DNA from 3 places in the Faecalibacterium sp. I3-3-33 genome. Region 1 is predicted to be linked to each of the others. Evidence: predicted binding sites of a transcription regulator. Region 1 holds the regulator's gene; each other region holds the start of a gene.

Region 1 (5,954 bases):
CGCTGTTGTCCTTGAAGGTAGCGCTGATCATCCACAGCAGAGGATAGATCATGATGACACCAACCAGGATCAGCACGAAGTACTTAAAGAAGGTTGCGATCTTATTCGATGCTTTCATTCCCATATTGGTCACCTTACCTTTCATCCGAGTAGTAGACCCACTTCTTCTGGCTGGTGAACGCAATGATCGTCAGGATGCAGACGATGATGAACATGATCCATGCCAGAGCAGAAGCCATGCCCATGTCGTAGGACTTGAATGCGTAGTTGTAAACCAGCAGGGAGATCAGGGTAGTGGAACCACGGGGACCACCGTTGGTGATGATGTAGGGGCCGTTGAACTCCTGGAAAGCCTGGCAGATCTGCGTGACCAGGTTGTAGAAGATGATGGGGGTGATCATCGGCACGGTGATGGAGAAGAACTGACGCCACTTACCGGCGCCGTCGATGGTAGCCGCCTCGTACAGGTCTGCGGGCACGCCCTTCAGTGCAGCAAGGAACAGCACCATGGCGGAACCGAACTGCCATATACGCAAAAAGCAGATGATCCACAGTGCGTAGTTGGGGTCAGACAGCCACTCGGGGCCCTGCACTGCACCAAAGGTAACAGCGCGCAGCACAGTGTTCAGCAGACCGTCCACGCTGAACACAGCCTTCCACAGCACGGCGATCGCCACAGAGCCGCCCAGAATGGAGGGGATGTAGTACACGGTACGGAACAGGTTGACGCAGGCGATCTTAAAGTTCAGGATGTAGGCAATGAACAGTGCGAAGATCAGCTTCAGGGGCACGGTGATAAAGGCGTACTTGAAGGTGATGATCAGCGCCTTGGTGATCTTTCTGGTGTGGAATGCGGTAATGTAGTTGGCCAGACCAACAAAGCTGGTGCCGTCCTTGAAGAAGTTCATATCGGTAAAGCTGTAGTACAGCGACTGACCGAAGGGGAACGCCTTAAAGACGAGAAAGCCGATGATCCAGGGGATCAGATAAAACAGACCCTGATACTTATCGACCCATTTCTGGAACGGAGTTCGTGCGCCTGCGGGCGCATTACTTTTTTTCATCCGAAGTCCTCCTTTTACAGGATTTGAAGCAGACAGTGCAGCAGGTCACAGACCGGCAACAATTCATTCAAGGTTTGATAACCTTTCTCTGAAAAAACAAGGGTATCTGCCGTACGGGCGGCAGATACCCTTATTGTGTTTCAGATACGGAATATCCGGTTCTGACCGCTGTCAGAGAGGGATAAACTTAGCCGACGGTGTAGCCAACAGACTCCATGCCGTCCAGCAGAGTCTCAACAGCCTCCTCGGGGGTCTGATCGCCGTAGTCGATGTTATCGAACACTTCCTGATAGATGCCGGTGCCGGAAGCCTTCAGGTCGTTGTTCTCGAACAGGGGATCCAGCTTGTTGGTGGTGAAGGCCATGACCTTGGCATTTGCGTCAGCAACCAGGCTCTTGACAGCGCCGGCGTCCTGAGCGAACTTCAGGCCAGCCTTGGAAGCGGGGATGCCGCACTCGGAGCCCATGATGGAAGCGCCCTTCTCCTCGTTCAGCAGGAAGTTGATCAGGGTAGCAGCCTCGGCAACGTTCTTGCAGGTCTTGGTGATAGCCAGACCCATGGACACCTTGGAGAAGCCGCCGTTGTTGTCGCCGAACTTGATCTCCTCGCCCACGGTGAAGCCGTCCTTGTTGCTGTCGTCCAGAGCGGAAGCGTACTTGGTAGCAGCGGAATCCCACTCGAAGATGCCTGCGATCTTACCGGTGATCCACTCGTTAGACTGGTGGGTAGCGGTATCGGAGTTTGCGGAGTAGTAGGTCTTCAGGTTCATCATGACGTGGTTGTCCACCAGGCTCTTGATGAAGGCCAGACCCTCAGCGATCTCCTCCTCGGTGTAGTTCAGGGTGGAGGTAACGGGATCTGCCCAGTCCTTGCCGTACTTGGACTCGAGGTAGAACACCATCAGGATCATACGGTCGTATGCGCCCAGGTGCATGGGGTAGTAATCGTCGCCCAGCTTCTCCTGGAAAGCCTTACCGGCAGCCATCAGATCGTCCAGAGACTTGGGAACCTCGGTGATGCCAGCCTTATTAAAGGTGGTCATGTTCCAGTAGAAGATACGGCCGGTCATGGAGACGGGCACGCACTGCTGGCTGTTGGCCACATAGCAAGCGTCCATAGCAGCGGCATCCCACTGGGTCAGGTCGATGAACTTGGAAGCAGTGTTCAGATCCACGAACTTGCTGCCGTCGGCAGAGTAGTTGTACAGCCAGTTCCAGTTCACCTGGCACACATCCTGCGCGTTGCCTGCGATGAAGGCAGCAGCCATCTTCTCTTCCCAGCCGGACCATGCGGCGAAGGTGGGCTCCACGGTGATGTTGGAGTATTCGGTGTGGAAAGCCTCCAGAGCGCTCTGGTAAGCAGCGTGACGGCTGTCGCCGCCCCACCAGCTGATGCTCAGGTTGACGGGACCGTCAGACAGAGCCAGACTCTCATCTGCGGAAGCAGCGGGAGCCTGAGAAGCAGCGGAAGAAGCGGTGGAAGAAGCAGCGGGCTTGCTGCCGCAGGCAGCCAGCAGACCTGCAGCACCGACAGCGCCGGTAGCCATCAGGAAGTTACGACGAGAAATTGCCTTGCTCATTTTTGTTCTCCTCCTAATAGAAAACATCTTCATGCAGGGGGTCTGCACATGCCCCCTTGTATACAATTATGATAACAAAAGCCACAAGAAAAAGAAAGATGCAATTTACAGTGATACAGGATAAAAACGTACAAATATTGCCCTTGTTTTCAGAACAGATTCGACGTCCTTGCCGAAATGAATAAACTTGCGCTGAAAAACTGTGCAACTTGTATACTTCAATGACTTGCATAAAAATCTGGGATGCAACAGGGGCATAACGGCAAAAATTTCAATAATTCCTGTTACATTTGCCGTTCTGCCTGTAAAATTTCACGCTTTGCAGCTGCCACCCATACCCATCTTCTTTAGCCCGTTCTCCCCTTCAGCAGACAAATGTCCCGCCGCAACTGATATATCAATAGTGCAAAAAACGTGCGTATTTCGCCCAGTTGATATATCAGTCCCTCTAAATGCAACAAATTGATATATCAGTCTGTATACAGCCTATGGGGGGTACCCCTTCCGTCTGCTCACTGCGTTCGCAGTCACCTTCCCCAAGGGCAGCGTCCTCGCCCTCTCAGTCACCTGCGGTAACAGCTCTCCCAAAGGGAGAGCCAAGAGCACTGCCGGAAGCTTCCTCGGTATACCTAATACTTTAGCGATAAACCTTACGGCTTGGCTCTCCCTTCGGGAGAGCTGGCGCGGGAGCGCCTGAGAGGGTTCATTCCACGCAAAAAAGCCGCTGCACCCGGCACGGTGCAGCGGCTTGTATATAATATAAAAGTATCTCAGTTTTCCTTTGCAGCGTAGAACGCCCGCCGCGCTTTGAAGTAGCACTGGGGGCACATGCTGACGTACTGCACATCGTTTTCAAGGTCGATGGCTACCTGCTCGCCCTCAAAGACGAACTGCCCGTTCACCTTGCGGCAGTTGCAGATGGCCTTGCGCCCGCAGGTGCATATCGTCTTCATCTCCTCGATGGTGTGCGCCAGCTCCAGCAGACGGGTAGAGCCCGGGAATCCCTTGAGGGAAAAATCTGCCCGCAGACCGTAGCAGATCACCGGGATGTTCAGATCTACCGTGACCATGAACAGCTGCTCGGCCTGCTCCGGGGTGAAGAACTGGCTCTCGTCGCACAGCACACAGGCCAGCGGCCCGGCGGCATCGTTTGCCGCCTTCACAGCTGCAAACACGTCCAGCTCCGGCGGGATCAGCAGGTCTGCTTTGCGGCGCACGCCCAGACGGCTCACCAGCTCCCCGCCGCCCTTGGTATCCACCTGCGGCTTTAAAATGAGCACCTTCATGCCCTGCTCTTCGTAGTTGTGTGCCACCTGCATCAGCGCCGTGCTCTTGCCGCTGTTCATGGCACCGTAGCGGAAATACAATTTTGCCATGCCGTCACTCCTGATTGCGCAGACGGTAGCCCAAGCTCATCAGGCTGTCGCCCAGATGGACGTTTTCCACCACCACATCGGGGTAAGGCACCGACAGGTCATAGTGGGAGAAGTTCCAGAAGCCCTCGATGCCCAGATCCACCAGCCGTCCGCTCACCTGCTGTGCACCATCGCGGGGCACACAGAGCACCGCCACCTTGGGCTTGTTTTCCTCGCAGAATGCCTCCAGCTCGTCAATGTGCCGGATGCGGATGCCGCTGATCTCCTTGCCCACCTCGTTTTCAGCCACATCAAAAGCGGCGATCAGTTTGTAACCGTTGGTGTCGGTGGTGATAAAGCGGCTCACCGCCTTGCCCAAACGGCCGCAGCCGATCAGAATGGTGGGCAGGCGGTCGCCGTTGCCGAACAGCAGGCTTTCCAGAATGGAAAGCAGGTTCTCCACCGAGTAGCCGATGCCCTGCCGTCCGTTCACGTCACCGATGCAGTTGAAGTCCTGCCGCACCTGCGAGGCGGTGGTGCCCATCTGGGAAGCCAGCTCCCGGGAGGAGATGCTGGTAATGCCGTCGGCCTGCAAGGAGCGCAGATACCGGTAATATTTGGGGAGACGCTTGATCACAGGGATCGATGCTTTTTGGGGGGTGTTCATAGGAAAATTCTCCTTTCTGCCCAACGCGCTGCAGCTTCTGCCGCCATGCAAGGGGCTTCTTTGCGCGCAGAGAGATGTTCCGTTTTATCCTGTTATATTATTTAAAGTATACAGCATGAAAGGCGAATGTCAAATACCTATTTGTAAAAAAGCAAAAAATTCACAAAGTTTTTTGTTTCTTTTCTCCTGCATACTTCCCCGGCTGCCGGGGGATACTGACCCCACAAAGACCCCGCTACGGAAGGAGAACGCGCATGGATACGGCAAAAGACACCCCCGCAGAGCAGCACCGGATGGAAAAAGAGGATATCGAAGATCTGGGCACGGTCACCCTGAGCCGGGGCGGTCATGTCATCCACTGCCTGACCGTCATCGGCCAGATCGAAGGGCATACCGAAGCGCCGCAGGGGCAAAAGACCACCAAATACGAGCACGTCATCCCCCAGCTGGTGGCGGTACAGGAGGACCCCCGCATCGAGGGGCTGCTGGTGCTGCTGAACACGGTGGGCGGCGATGTGGAGACCGGCCTTGCACTGGCAGAGCTGATCGCCAGTATCTCCAAGCCCAGCGCCACACTGGTGCTGGGCGGCGGGCACTCCATCGGCATCCCGCTGGCGGTCAGCGCGCGGCACAGCTTTATTGTCCCCACCGCCACCATGACAGTGCATCCGGTGCGGCACTCCGGGCTGATCTTAGGCGTGCCGCAGACCATGCACTGCTTTGAGCAGATGCAGCAGCGCATCACCGGTTTTGTAGCCGCCCACAGCGGCATGCCGGAAAAGCGCTACACCCAGCTGATGCTCCACACCGGGGAGCTGGTCATGGACATGGGCACAGTGCTGGACGGACGCCGCGCCGTAAAGGAAAAGCTGATCGACGAGCTGGGCGGTCTTTCGGACGCGCTGGCATGGCTGTATAAGGAAATTGAGCGGGGGTGAATCTTTGCGGCTTCCCCCGCCGGGCGATTTGAACTGCGCTCCGCGTTCGCTTTGCGCATATTCAGCGGAATTATTTTTTTATTTGCAGTTCCGAAACGCCTGCGGGCGTTTCGGAACTGCCTTTTCACGAGAGGGGCTGGATTCGTTCCATTTTCCTCCAACAAAAACAACATTATGGTTTGCCATTTTTGCCCTTGCGTGGTACAATAGTAGAATCAATTATTGTGTCTATGGGAAGTTGGGGAACAGAGTAGAATGGCAACAAAAAAACGAAAATCAACGACACGGCGTACTGCTGCCCGCCGTAAAAGGGCAGAGCAGCGGCTCCCGGCAGGGCTTGGCACCCTGTTC
Region 2 (5,954 bases), 600 kb from region 1:
TCTTTCCATGATGAATAAGGGCTATGCAGCTATTATCATTCAAAACTCGGCTGGCTCTGGCAAAGCAGCAGAGTACAACAAACGAATTCTGGAGCACAGCACACTTCTTGCAAGCATCAAAATACCGATAGACTTGTTTATCGGAAAATCAAGCGTGTTGACCAACATATACGTTTTCCGCGTTGGTGAAGCCCATCAAAAGGATGATGTAGTTAAATTTATCGACTTCTCCAACGATGGTTACACCCGTTCTGACCGCAAAAAAGCAAGCAGAAATCTGTTTGATACCGATCGGGCGAAAGAGCGCTATCAGGAAGTTGTAGATTTGGTTCGTTTTGGAAAAACGAAGCTTAATATTCTTACAGAAAAAGAATACTACGAAGGGCATATCGACCCAGAAAAAGGCAACGACTGGAATCAGACAGCTCCAATCGATACAAGACCTACACTGGATGATTTCAAAAAGACGATCAGCGATTATCTTGCATGGGAAGTATCAACGCTTCTGAAAAATCAGCCGATGGAGGATGACCGCCTGGGAAAATAGAAGCCTCACTTAACGAAAAGCTGCAAGCGGTTAAGTGGGGCGAATATAAGCTTGGCGATTTATTTGATGTAGACTCTTATACGAAGAGATTTGATGCAAACAAGGTAGTTATAAAAGAAAAAGGCGAATATCCGTATATAGTCCGAACAAGCATAAACAACGGGCAGAAAGGATACATTGATGAAGATCATCAATACTTAAACAAAGGTAACACTATTGCATTCGGTCAGGATACTGCTACAATGTTCTACCAAGAAAAGCCCTATTTTACAGGAGATAAAATCAAAGTATTAAAACCTAAGCTTGGTAGGTTCAATAAAAACAACGCTCAATTCTTCCTCGTTGCCATGAGAAAACCGTTTGAGCTGTTTTCTTGGGGAACTTCAAGTTACAATGTTGAGATAATCAAAAAACAAAGAATCGTTTTGCCTGTCAAGGATGACAAAATCGACTTTGATTTTATGGAGTCGTTCGTCGCTGAGCTGGAAGCTCAGCGGGTCGCTGAGCTATCCGCTTACTTGACAGTAAGCGGATACGACAATTACGAATTGTCGGTTGAAGAGCTTGACGCTCTTCGAAACTTCAGTGATCAAAACGATAATGATTGGGGTACATATACGATAGGAAATCTGTTTGAAAAAGTTAAAACCAAGAAGCTGCCTTACAAAGCCAAGGAATTGCCTAAGCAGCCCACGGATGATTATATTCTGCCCTGTCTGACTTCAAGCTTCCAAAATCAGGGCTTGAACTATTATGCACCCAAATCCGGGGCAACTATATTGAGCAATGTGATTTCTATTCCTTCCAACAGCGATGTCTACAGAGCATATTATCAGACAAGAGATTTTACCGTTTTGTCCGATGCTTATGCGATTCGGTGGAAGGCCAAAGAAATTGAACTTTCCCCAAATCAATACCTGTTCATGGTCATGTGCATTAACAAGGTAACCGACCTGCCTATTTATTCTTATAAGAACAAGCTCGGTGGTTGGAATGTTGTAAAGAACAAGAATATCCGATTGCCCGAAAAGGATGGAAAAATTGATTTTGCACTTATGGAGGCTTTTATATCTGCTATCAAAAAGCTGACTATCAAGGAAGTTGTTCTTTACAGTGACCGAAAAATTGCAGCAACCAAAGAAGCAGTTTCAAAAACTGAATAATTGACAATGAGCAAGGCGATCAACTGTAAAAAGTTGGTCGCCTTTGTTTTATCATCATACAGCAGACTTAACCCCATATTCCACAAAAAAGCAGGGCGCAGCCTTATAAATTGCGAATTGACCTTTTGTCAAATGGCGACACTCGCAATCAAACAAAAACCAACTCTTGCTTCTTTCAGCAATATAACAAAACACCCTTCCTCTCACGGAAACCCGCAAAAGGAAGGGTGTCGAACTCAATATCTTGTTGTCGTACCAATCACAGCATATTCGTACCGACAAAGCCGGTACTAGCTGTTACTCAGCACTGCACCTCAAGCACTTTTGAGCGTAGAGCTGTGATTAGCAGTTCTCAGCGAAGTACTTAATGGTACGGACCATCTGAGAGGTGTAGGAGTTCTCGTTGTCGTACCAAGACACGACCTGAACCTGATAGGTGTCGTCGTCGATCTTAGCGACCATGGTCTGGGTAGCGTCGAACAGAGAGCCGTAACGCATGCCGATAACATCGGAAGAAACGATCTGATCCTCGTTGTAGCCGAAGGACTCAGAAGAAGCAGCCTTCATGGCAGCGTTGATAGCTTCCTTGGTGACATCCTTGCCCTTGACAACGGCAACCAGCAGGGTGGTAGAACCGGTGGGAACGGGCACACGCTGAGCAGAGCCGATCAGCTTGCCGTTCAGCTCGGGGATGACCAGGCCGATAGCCTTAGCAGCACCGGTGGTGTTGGGAACGATGTTCTGTGCGCCAGCACGAGCACGGCGCAGGTCGCCCTTGCGCTGAGGACCATCCAGGATCATCTGGTCGCCGGTGTAAGCATGAACGGTGGTCATGATACCGGAAACGATGGGGAAGGTCTTGTTCAGGGCGTTAGCCATGGGAGCCAGGCAATTGGTGGTGCAGGAAGCAGCGGAGATGACCTGATCCTCAGCGGTCAGGGTCTTCTCGTTGACGGAGTAGACGATGGTCTTCAGGTCGTTGCCTGCGGGAGCAGAGATAACGACCTTCTTTGCGCCAGCCTGGATGTGAGCCATGCTCTTCTCCTTGCTGGTGTAGAAGCCGGTGCACTCCAGAACGACATCAACGTTCAGCTCGCCCCAAGGAGCATCCTTTGCGTCCTTAACAGCGTAGATCTTGATCTCCTTGCCGTCGACGATGATGGAATCCTCGGTGGACTCGACAGTGTGCTTGCCCTCGCCGATCTTGCCGCAGAAAGAGCCCTGAGCAGTATCGTACTTCAGCAGGTGAGCCAGCATCTTGGGGCTGGTCAGGTCGTTGATTGCGACGACCTCGTAACCCTCAGCATCAAACATCTGACGGAAAGCCAGACGGCCAATACGACCGAAACCATTGATAGCAACTCTAACAGCCATTGTAATAGTACCTCCTAATTATTTTACCCATAATCGGATAAATCACGGTATCTTTATTGTAGACCAAAACCGGCAAACTTTCAAGTGTCTGCTAAAAAATTAACAACACAATTTTATCTTTTTTTGCTTTTGTACGATTTTATGCACCCTTCCACAAAGCTTTTGTTCAATTGCACCAAGGGTGCACTGCCGTTTTTTGTCAGTTATTTCCAGCTTTTCCCTTCCCGGTACAGGCAACCCCCATGCCGCCGATGCAGCAAAGCGCAAGGCCGGAAAGCAGCTCCGGCAGCGCTGCCGCCATACCGCCGCTAAGACCCGCTGCCAACAGCAGGAGCACCCGGGGCAACTCCCAGCACAGGCACAGACAAAAGGCTGCAAGCGCCGCTGCGTGCAGAGTACGTCCGTTTTCCGGCCGGGGCAGATATAGAGTGCGCGCCAGCGCCGCCAGAAACAGCAGTGCCGCCATCTCCTGCCAGACCGCTGCCGTAGGCTGTACCCGGTGCCAGCTGGAGCTGTTCTCCATAAAGCGCATCAGCACGTTCCAGTAGAACAGTGCACTGCCCGCTATGGCCAGCGGCAGACCGCCGCCGGGCGTTTTCCAGCCGTCCCGGCGCAGCCAGCTGCGCCCGAGATTGCTCAGCCACATGGCACAGGCTACCTCCAGCAGAATGCGCACAAAGGTGCTTACCGTACCGGCTGCAAACACGAACTGTGCTGCACCGGCAGCCAGCATACACACCGCCCCGGCAAAGGCCAGCACGCCAGCCGCCGGGCGGCGGCTGCGCAGCGGCGTCTCAGGCAGCGGGCGGCTGCGTCCGGCCAGCACTGCGGCCAGCACCACAGCGCCCAAGGCAAGATACCGCCACCATACCGCGCCTGCGGTGCACAGACCGGTGGCGGCGTCCGTAGCAAAGGCAAGATCTGCGCTGCGGCCAATGCCAAGCAGCACGCAGAGTAGGACAACAACGAACTCTAACGATTCCATTAACGTTCCTCGATGGGCTTATATTTCTGGCGCACGCCCAGATACTTGTAGGCCGGGCGGATGATCCGGTTGGCAAAGATCACCTCTTCCACCCGGTGTGCGCACCAGCCCGGCACACGGGCGATGGCGAACAGCGGGGTGTACAGATCCTCCGAGATGCCCAGCATGTTGTAGATCAGGCCGCTGAACAGGTCCACGTTGGCACACACCGGCTTGGAGCTGCCCTTTTCCTCAGCAAAGATGCCGGGTGCCAGCCGCTCGATGCTGCACAGCATGTTGTACTCTTCCTCAAAGCCCTTTTCGTAGGCCAGATGCTTTGCGCGCTGCTTCAGGATGACCTCACGGGGGTCGCTGATGGTGTAAACCGCATGACCCATGCCGTAGATCAGGCCGGAGCCGTCGCCCGCCTGCTTGCGCAGGATGCGGCGCAGATACTCGCGCACCTCATCGTCATCCTCCGGGTTCTCAACATGCTTGAGGATATCCTGCAGCTGGCGGTTGACCATCAGGTTCGCGCCGCCGTGCTTGGGGCCCTTCAGGGCACCGATGGCCGCAGAGATAGCCGAGTAGGTGTCCGTGCCGGAGGAGGACAGCACGCGGGTGGTAAAGGTGGAACAGTTGCCGCCGCCGTGGTCTGCGTGCACCAGCAGGCACATATCCAGCAGCTTTGCCTCCTCGTGGGTGAACTTCTGATCCGGGCGGTAGGTGCTGAGGATGTGCTCTGCCGTGCTCTGGCCGGGCTTGGGCAGGTGGAAGAACATGCTCTGCTTGTCGTAGTAGCGGCGCTTCATCTGGTAAGCGTTCACCATCATGGTGGGCATACTGGCGATCAGGTTGATGCTCTGGTTCAGAATATTCTCAAGGCTCAGATCCTCGGCGCGGTCGTCATAGGAGTACAGGCCCAGCACACAGCGCTGTAACTTGTTCATGATATTGGGCGAGGGGGCGTTCATGGTGTCCATGAAGCCGTCCGGCAGGGCGCGGGATTCTGCCAGGATCTCGCAGAAATCGTCCAGCTGCTCCCGGGTGGGCAGGCTGCCGAACAAAAGCAGCCAGATCACTTCCTCAAACACGAAGCGGTCGTTGCGGTAAGCCTCGTCCACGATCTCGTTGATGTTGACGCCCCGGTAGATCAGCTTGCCGGGGGTGGGGATCACATGACCCTCCTGATCCTTTTTGTAGCCCACAACGTCGCAGACGTTGGTCAGGCCGGCCAGCACGCCGGTGCCATCCGGGTTGCGCAGACCGCGCTTGACCCCCAGCCGCTCGCTGGTCTCCGGGTCGATGTAGTTGTTTGCGATGTACTCCTCGCACAGGGTACGCATGGTCGTCGGGTCCAGCGTCGCCACTTCTGCGTGTGCAAAGTTCATAGGAGTGCTCCTTTCCGTCTCTTACTTTTTATACTTTCCGATCCCGTCCATCCTACGCTCTGATGGACATACTTTTATAATATCGCTTTTGTGCAGTAAATTCAAGCGCTAAGTGCGCACTTCTCACCGCAAAGCGCAAAAATACCGGTTTTCCTCTGCGCATTTCCCGCCGGTTTGCACGCTGCCGGGCTTATGATGTTCCCAAAGCTTGCGTTCCGGGAGGAGGTCTCGTATGAAACGTTCCTTTTTGCTGCTGTGCGCCGTTCTGCTGGTGCTGGGCTGCGCACTGCCGTGTGCTGCCTACCGCCTTGCCCGCACGACCCTTGCGCAGGGTGCTGCTCCGTCCGCAGCCGAAGCCGCCTCTGCCGCCTCGGAGGAAAGCAGCGAGCAAGAAGCTCCCTCCCCTGCCGACACGACCGATACCATCTGCTTTACGGATCAGAGCACCGGGCAGGCGGTAGAATTGCCGCTGCGGGAGTACCTGATCGGAGCAGTTGCTGCCGAGATGCCGGTCA
Region 3 (5,954 bases), 880 kb from region 1:
TGCTTTTTCTTCTCGAAATACGGGAATATCACTATCTCGATATGGATTGTAATTATGAAGATTGCAACCAAACTCTTTTAATGATTTTATTTTGTTATCCTGTGTCCATACAATTAAAGATATTCCGTCAAATTCTTCAACATTTCCATTATTCATTTTGTTTTTAAAATACCACTCCACGATTGTTTGATTGCCTTGATGAAAAAATTGCTTAATCTCCCAGACAAGAACAGTTCCGCGTGTATTCCATTCGTCAAACCAGTGCTTTACCGTTTTGCAGTTTTCATATTTAGGACTCCAACTCTCAGTATATACAACATCATCTGTAAAAATATTGTCAATTCCTAAATCTGCTTTCTTAATCCACATATCAAACCATAATCGGATAATTTTTTCTCTCTCGTTCATAAAGTACCTCCATAACTTCCGATTTATAATTTGTAATATGATTAAAAAATACCCCGCATCGGAAGTGCTCTGATGCGGGGCAGGGAAGGTTTACTGGTTCTCAGCAGGTTGTGATGCAGCGGGCTGTGCGGCTGCATCGTCTGCGGGGTCGCCGAACTGGTCGTGATAATTGTTCAGCAGGGTCAGCTCCTGATTGCGCTGCAAGCCGTGGATGACCAGCTTTTTGATGACGTCGTAGATAACGGCAAACAGCGGCACACCCACGATCATGCCCACAAAACCCCACAGGCCGCCAAACAGCAGGATGGCGAACAGCACCCAGAAGCTGGAAAGACCGGTGGTGTTGCCCAGAATTTTGGGCCCGATGATATTGCCGTCCAGCTGCTGCAAAACCAGCACGAACAGCACGAACCACAGCGCCTTGATGGGGTTCTGGATGAGGATGAGGAGCGTGGCCGGAATGGCACCGATAAAGGGGCCGAAGAAGGGGATAACATTGGTCACACCGATGATCACCGATACCAGCAGCGCACTGGGGAACTTAAAGACCAGACAGCCGATATAGCACAGCACGCCGATGATGGCAGAGTCCATGATCTTGCCGTTGATAAAGCCGCCGAACATCCGGTCTGCGTACTTCACTTCCTCGGTGATCAGCTGCGCCCAGCGGGGACGGACGATGCTGTGCAGCACCAGATTGCCCTGCTGGACGAACCGCTTGCGGCTTGCCAGCATATACACCGCCACGATGATGCCGATGATCAGGTTCTTAGCCATCGTCACCACGTTCAGCACACCAATGGCTGCGCCGCTTACGATGTTCTGCATGGAGGGCAGCAGGGTGTTCTTGAGCCATGTGTTCCATGTGCCCAGATTGGTATTCAGGGCGGCGTAGGCCGAGTTGAGCAGCTCCGTGATCTGTTCATTCTTTTCAATAAACTCCAGATGGCTTGCCCAGTTCATGAACTTTGTAATGTTGGCCTGCGCGGTGTAGTACAGGGTAGTCACACTGGTAATGAGCTGCGGCACGATCATCATGACAAGCGCATACACCAGCAAAAGCCCGAACAGGATGGTAAGCGCCACGGATAGCGCGTTGATCAGACCGTTCATCTTTTCCGGGATAAACCGGCGCAGAAAGCCTTCGATGCTGTTGCATACCGGCTTGAGCAGATAGGCAATGACGGCACCGTAGATAAAGGGCATCAGGATGCCGGTCAGGGTAGAGATAGCCGAGCCGAAGCCGTCAAAGCGGTAAATGAGGAAAAAGAAGATGATGCTCAGTGCAATGGCACCAAACCCTGCGAGCATCCCATAGAGATACGGTTTGATGTGCGGCTTTTTGTCCATCATGACAAACTCCATTCCTGCTGCGGGCAGCGGGAATACCCGCAGCGCTTATTAAATTTTGTTGCTTCTGCGCCAGATATGCAGCTTATCGGCCTCGCGGATCAGCTCCTCACGGAAATCCGGGTGTGCCACGCTGATCAGAGCCTCGGCCTTTTCCCAGGAGGTCAAGCCCTTCAGGTTCACGCAGCCATACTCGGTGCACAGATAGTGCACGTTGGCGCGGGTGTCGGTAACGATGCTGCCATTCTCCAGCGTGGGACGGATGCGGCTTTCCAGCTGGCCGGTCTTTTTATTAAAGAAGGTGGAGGACAGGCAGATAAAGCTCTTGCCACCCTTGGAAAGGTATGCGCCCAGCACGAAGTCCAGCTGACCGCCTGCGCCGGAAATGTGCTTCACACCGGCGCTCTCGGCATTCACCTGACCAAACAGGTCGATATCCACGGCATTGTTGATGGAGATAAAGTTATCCAGTGCGGAAATGCTGCGGATGTCGTTAGTGTAGTCCACCGGGGCAGACATGCACTCCGGGTTATCGTTCAGGTAATCGTACATCTTCTGGGTGCCGGCACCAAAGGCGTAGACCTGACGGCCCTTGTCCAGCTGCTTGCGGCTGCCGTTGATCTTGCCGGCCTTGGCAATATCCACAAAGGCATCCACATACATTTCGGTGTGCACGCCCAGATCCTTCAGATTGCTCTGTGCGATCAGCCCGCCGATGGCGTTGGGCATACCGCCGATGCCCAGCTGCAGGCAGGCACCGTTAGGGATCTGCGGCACGATGAGGTTGGCCACCTTCAGATCCACCTCGGTGGCGGCACCGGCAGCGGCCATCTGGCCGATGGGGGGATTTGCGCCCTCTACAATGCCGGTCACCTGAGAAACGTGTACGCAGTTCTCCATGCCGCCAAGGCAGCGCGGCATATTGGTGTTGACCTCCACGATGATCTTTTTGGCCTTCTCACAAACAGCGCCCAGATGCGAAGCGCTGGGGCCGAAGTTGAAGTAGCCGTGCTCGTCCATGGGGGTCACCTGAAATACTGCCACATCCACGGGGTCGCTGCTCTCGCGGTAGTAGCGGGGCAGCTCAGAGTAGCGGATGGGGGAGTAGAAGGAGAAGCCCTGCGCAATGGCCTTGCGCTCAATGCCGCCCATGTGCCAGCTGTTCCAAGTCATGTGGGCAGCAGGGTCGTCGATCTGGAAGATCTCCGGCACCCACATCAGAATGCCGCCCCGGAAGTTGACCCCTTCCAGCTCCGGCAGGCGCTTCGCCAGTTCGGCATCCACGGCCACAGGGGTGTTCACAGCCCAGCCGTAATCCACCCAGTCGCCGCTTTTGACCAGAGCAGCAGCCTGCGCAGCAGTCATAAGCTTCTGTGCGTACAGTTCCTTGCAATCCATTATAAACCATCCTCTCTTAAAATACATAAAAGAATTGTAAACAATTCTGTGCGGACAAATTATGCAGCTGTTTTACGCCTGTTTTGCGGAATGCACACCGTTTTGCCACATCTGTATGGTAACCTTATAAACAAGGCAGCAGTGTGTGTTCCGCGCTGCGCAGAACAGCTCAACTTAGTTATAACATTAACAAAGTGTAGAATCAATAGTTTTGGCTAAAAAACAGCCGGTATAGCATAATGAACAGTTTTCTTGGCTTTATGTGGGGATTGTTTGGTACGTAAAAAACAAAAAAATTGAGAAAAAGTCTTGATAAAATTTTGACGATGTGCTTTACTAATAGCGTGGGAAGCAACTGCGGAGCAGTGCGGAATGATTCGTTTAAAATTTAACGATAAAACGCACCACAGCAGTTACAGGTTGCACCCAAGGCTGGAAAGTGCTATCATGGCAGAACCACATCGCGCTTAGTAATTACAGCGCACAAGGAGGACACTGACCGATGGCAACAGCAGTTTATCCCGGGTCGTTCGATCCGGTCACCAAGGGACATCTTGATATCATCAAGCGCGCAGCAAAGATCAACGACCACCTCATTGTGGCGGTGCTGATCAACAGCGCCAAGCATCCGCTGTTCACAGTGGAGGAGCGGGTGGCTATGCTGCAGGAATGCTGCAAGAACATCCCCAACGTGACCGTGGAAGGCTTCGACGGCCTGACCGTGGAGTTCGCAAAAAAGCGCCACGCATCCGTAATGGTGCGCGGGCTGCGGGCGGTAACGGACTTTGAAAACGAGATCCAGCTTGCGCAAACGAACCACGCACTGATGCCCGGCATCGAGACCATGTTTCTTGCCACCAGCATCAAATGGAGTTATCTTTCCTCCACCATCGTAAAGGAAGCAGCGTATTACGGCAGTGACATCAGCAAGTTCGTCACACCCAATGTGGAAAAGGCCGTCAACGAAAAATACGCACAGCTCCGGGAGAGGGAAGAGACCTGATACCGCAAAAATGCCGCAGGGCGTTTTGATAAATGGGTAACCGATAAGTAACACACATACACAATTCAGGAGGCTATTCACATGAAAAAGATCGTTATCGCATCTGCATGCCGCACCGCTATCGGCAAGTTCGGTGGCACTCTGGCCAACGTTCCCGCTGCTGAGCTGGGCTCCATCGTCATTAAGGAAGCTCTGGACCGTGCAAACGTCAAGCCCGAGCAGGTCGATCATGTTTACATGGGCTGCGTCATTCAGGCTGGTCTGGGCCAGAACGTCGCTCGTCAGGCTGCCCTGAAGGCTGGTCTGCCCATCGAGACCCCCGCTGTCACCGTCAACGTGGTCTGCGGCTCCGGTCTGAACTGCGTGAACATGGCTGCTCAGATGATCGAGGCAGGCGATGCTGATATCGTTGTTGCAGGCGGCATGGAGAACATGGATATGGCTCCCTTCGCACTGCAGAAGGCTCGCTACGGCTACCGCATGGGCGCTCCCATGGGCAAGAGCGAGATCGTGGATACCATGGTCAACGATGCACTGTGGGATGCCTGCGGCTTCAACAAGCACATGGGCATGACCGCTGAGAACGTCTGCACCAACGAGACCTACCAGAAGAAGTACGGCTACAGCCCCATCACCCGCGAGATGCTGGACGAGTTCGCATACAACAGCCAGCTGAAGGCTGACAAGGCCATCAAGGACGGCGCTTTCAAGGACGAGATCGTTCCTGTTGTCATCAAGGGCAAGAAGGGCGACACCGTGTTCGATACCGATGAGGGCCCCCGTCTGAGCGCTCCCGAGGTTCTGGCAAAGCTGAAGCCCGCCTTCACCAAGGACGGCATCGTCACCGCTGCTAACTCTTCTGCCATCAACGACGGCGCTGCTGCTCTGGTCGTCATGAGCGAGGAGAAGGCTAAGGAGCTGGGCGTGAAGCCTCTGGCAACTTGGGTCGCCGGTGCTCTGGCAGGCGTTGAGCCCGAGGTCATGGGTCTGGGCCCCATCGCTGCTACCAAGAAGGTCATGGCCAAGACCGGCATGACCGTTGCCGATATGGATCTGGTCGAGGCCAACGAGGCATTCGCAGCACAGTCCATCGCTGTCGGCGAGGCTCTGGGCTTCGATAAGGACAAGCTGAACGTCAACGGCGGCGCAATCGCTCTGGGCCACCCGGTCGGCGCTTCCGGTGCTCGTATTCTGGTCACCCTGCTGTACGCTATGAAGCACCGTGGTGCTCACAAGGGTCTGGCTACCCTGTGCATCGGCGGCGGCATGGGCTGCGCTACCATCGTTGAGATGGACTAAGCACTCTTTCTCTGAATCCTGATTGAACCACAGACCCGGAGCGCCGGAGGGAACCGGAGAGCCCTCCCGCGTTCCGGGGGCTGTTTTGAAAAAACTGAACTGTATGAAATGGAGGTTTTCACAATGGCATTTGTAAAAACCGAGGTGCAGGGCGCTGTTGAGATCATTACCATCGACCGTCCCAAGGCACTGAACGCCCTGAACCCCGAGGTTCTGGCTGACCTGAAGGCTGCTTTTGAGGCAGTCGATCAGGAGACTGTCCGCTGCATCGTTCTGACCGGCGAAGGCGACAAGAGCTTTGTTGCCGGTGCCGATATCGGTTCCATGAGCACCATGACCAAGGCAGAAGGCGAGGCCTTCGGCAAGCTGGGCAATGATGTGTTCCTGATGATCGAGCATTTCCCCATCCCCGTCATCGCAGCCGTCAACGGCTTTGCACTGGGCGGCGGCAACGAGCTGGCTATGAGCTGCGATTTCCGCATCTGCTCTGACAACG

Evidence for each region. Region 1 encodes Rex, which represses fermentation and respiration genes when NADH is low (regulators of the CRP and FNR family bind a similar motif). Its sites were predicted from a motif close to ATTGTTAANNNNTTAACAAT; they were not measured.
Region 2: gap (type I glyceraldehyde-3-phosphate dehydrogenase) is a predicted target of Rex. The motif match lies at 3,172-3,191, and genes of this name have one in related genera.
Region 3: MTP39_RS07085 (butyryl-CoA:acetate CoA-transferase) is a predicted target of Rex. The motif match lies at 3,331-3,350, and genes of this name have one in related genera.

The regions. Positions count from the first base shown of each region.
Region 1 is NZ_CP094469.1:599,803-605,756, reverse strand. Features, by position in the region: gene MTP39_RS02875 (carbohydrate ABC transporter permease) at 1-118, opposite strand, end outside; gene MTP39_RS02870 (carbohydrate ABC transporter permease) at 135-1,064, opposite strand; gene MTP39_RS02865 (ABC transporter substrate-binding protein) at 1,252-2,643, opposite strand; gene MTP39_RS02860 (thymidine kinase) at 3,414-4,019, opposite strand; gene MTP39_RS02855 (redox-sensing transcriptional repressor Rex) at 4,024-4,665, opposite strand; gene MTP39_RS02850 (ClpP family protease) at 4,920-5,603, shown strand; gene MTP39_RS02845 (FtsK/SpoIIIE family DNA translocase) at 5,859-5,954, shown strand, end outside.
Region 2 is NZ_CP094469.1:1,198,115-1,204,068, reverse strand. Features, by position in the region: gene MTP39_RS05790 (N-6 DNA methylase) at 1-547, shown strand, start outside; gene MTP39_RS05785 (restriction endonuclease subunit S) at 544-1,710, shown strand; gene gap (type I glyceraldehyde-3-phosphate dehydrogenase) at 2,053-3,084, opposite strand; gene MTP39_RS05775 (hypothetical protein) at 3,284-4,069, opposite strand; gene MTP39_RS05770 (citrate synthase) at 4,069-5,439, opposite strand; gene spoIID (stage II sporulation protein D) at 5,672-5,954, shown strand, end outside.
Region 3 is NZ_CP094469.1:1,474,975-1,480,928, forward strand. Features, by position in the region: gene MTP39_RS07075 (nuclear transport factor 2 family protein) at 1-408, opposite strand, end outside; gene MTP39_RS07080 (AI-2E family transporter) at 499-1,761, opposite strand; gene MTP39_RS07085 (butyryl-CoA:acetate CoA-transferase) at 1,810-3,156, opposite strand; gene coaD (pantetheine-phosphate adenylyltransferase) at 3,659-4,159, shown strand; gene MTP39_RS07095 (acetyl-CoA C-acetyltransferase) at 4,241-5,458, shown strand; gene MTP39_RS07100 (enoyl-CoA hydratase-related protein) at 5,582-5,954, shown strand, end outside.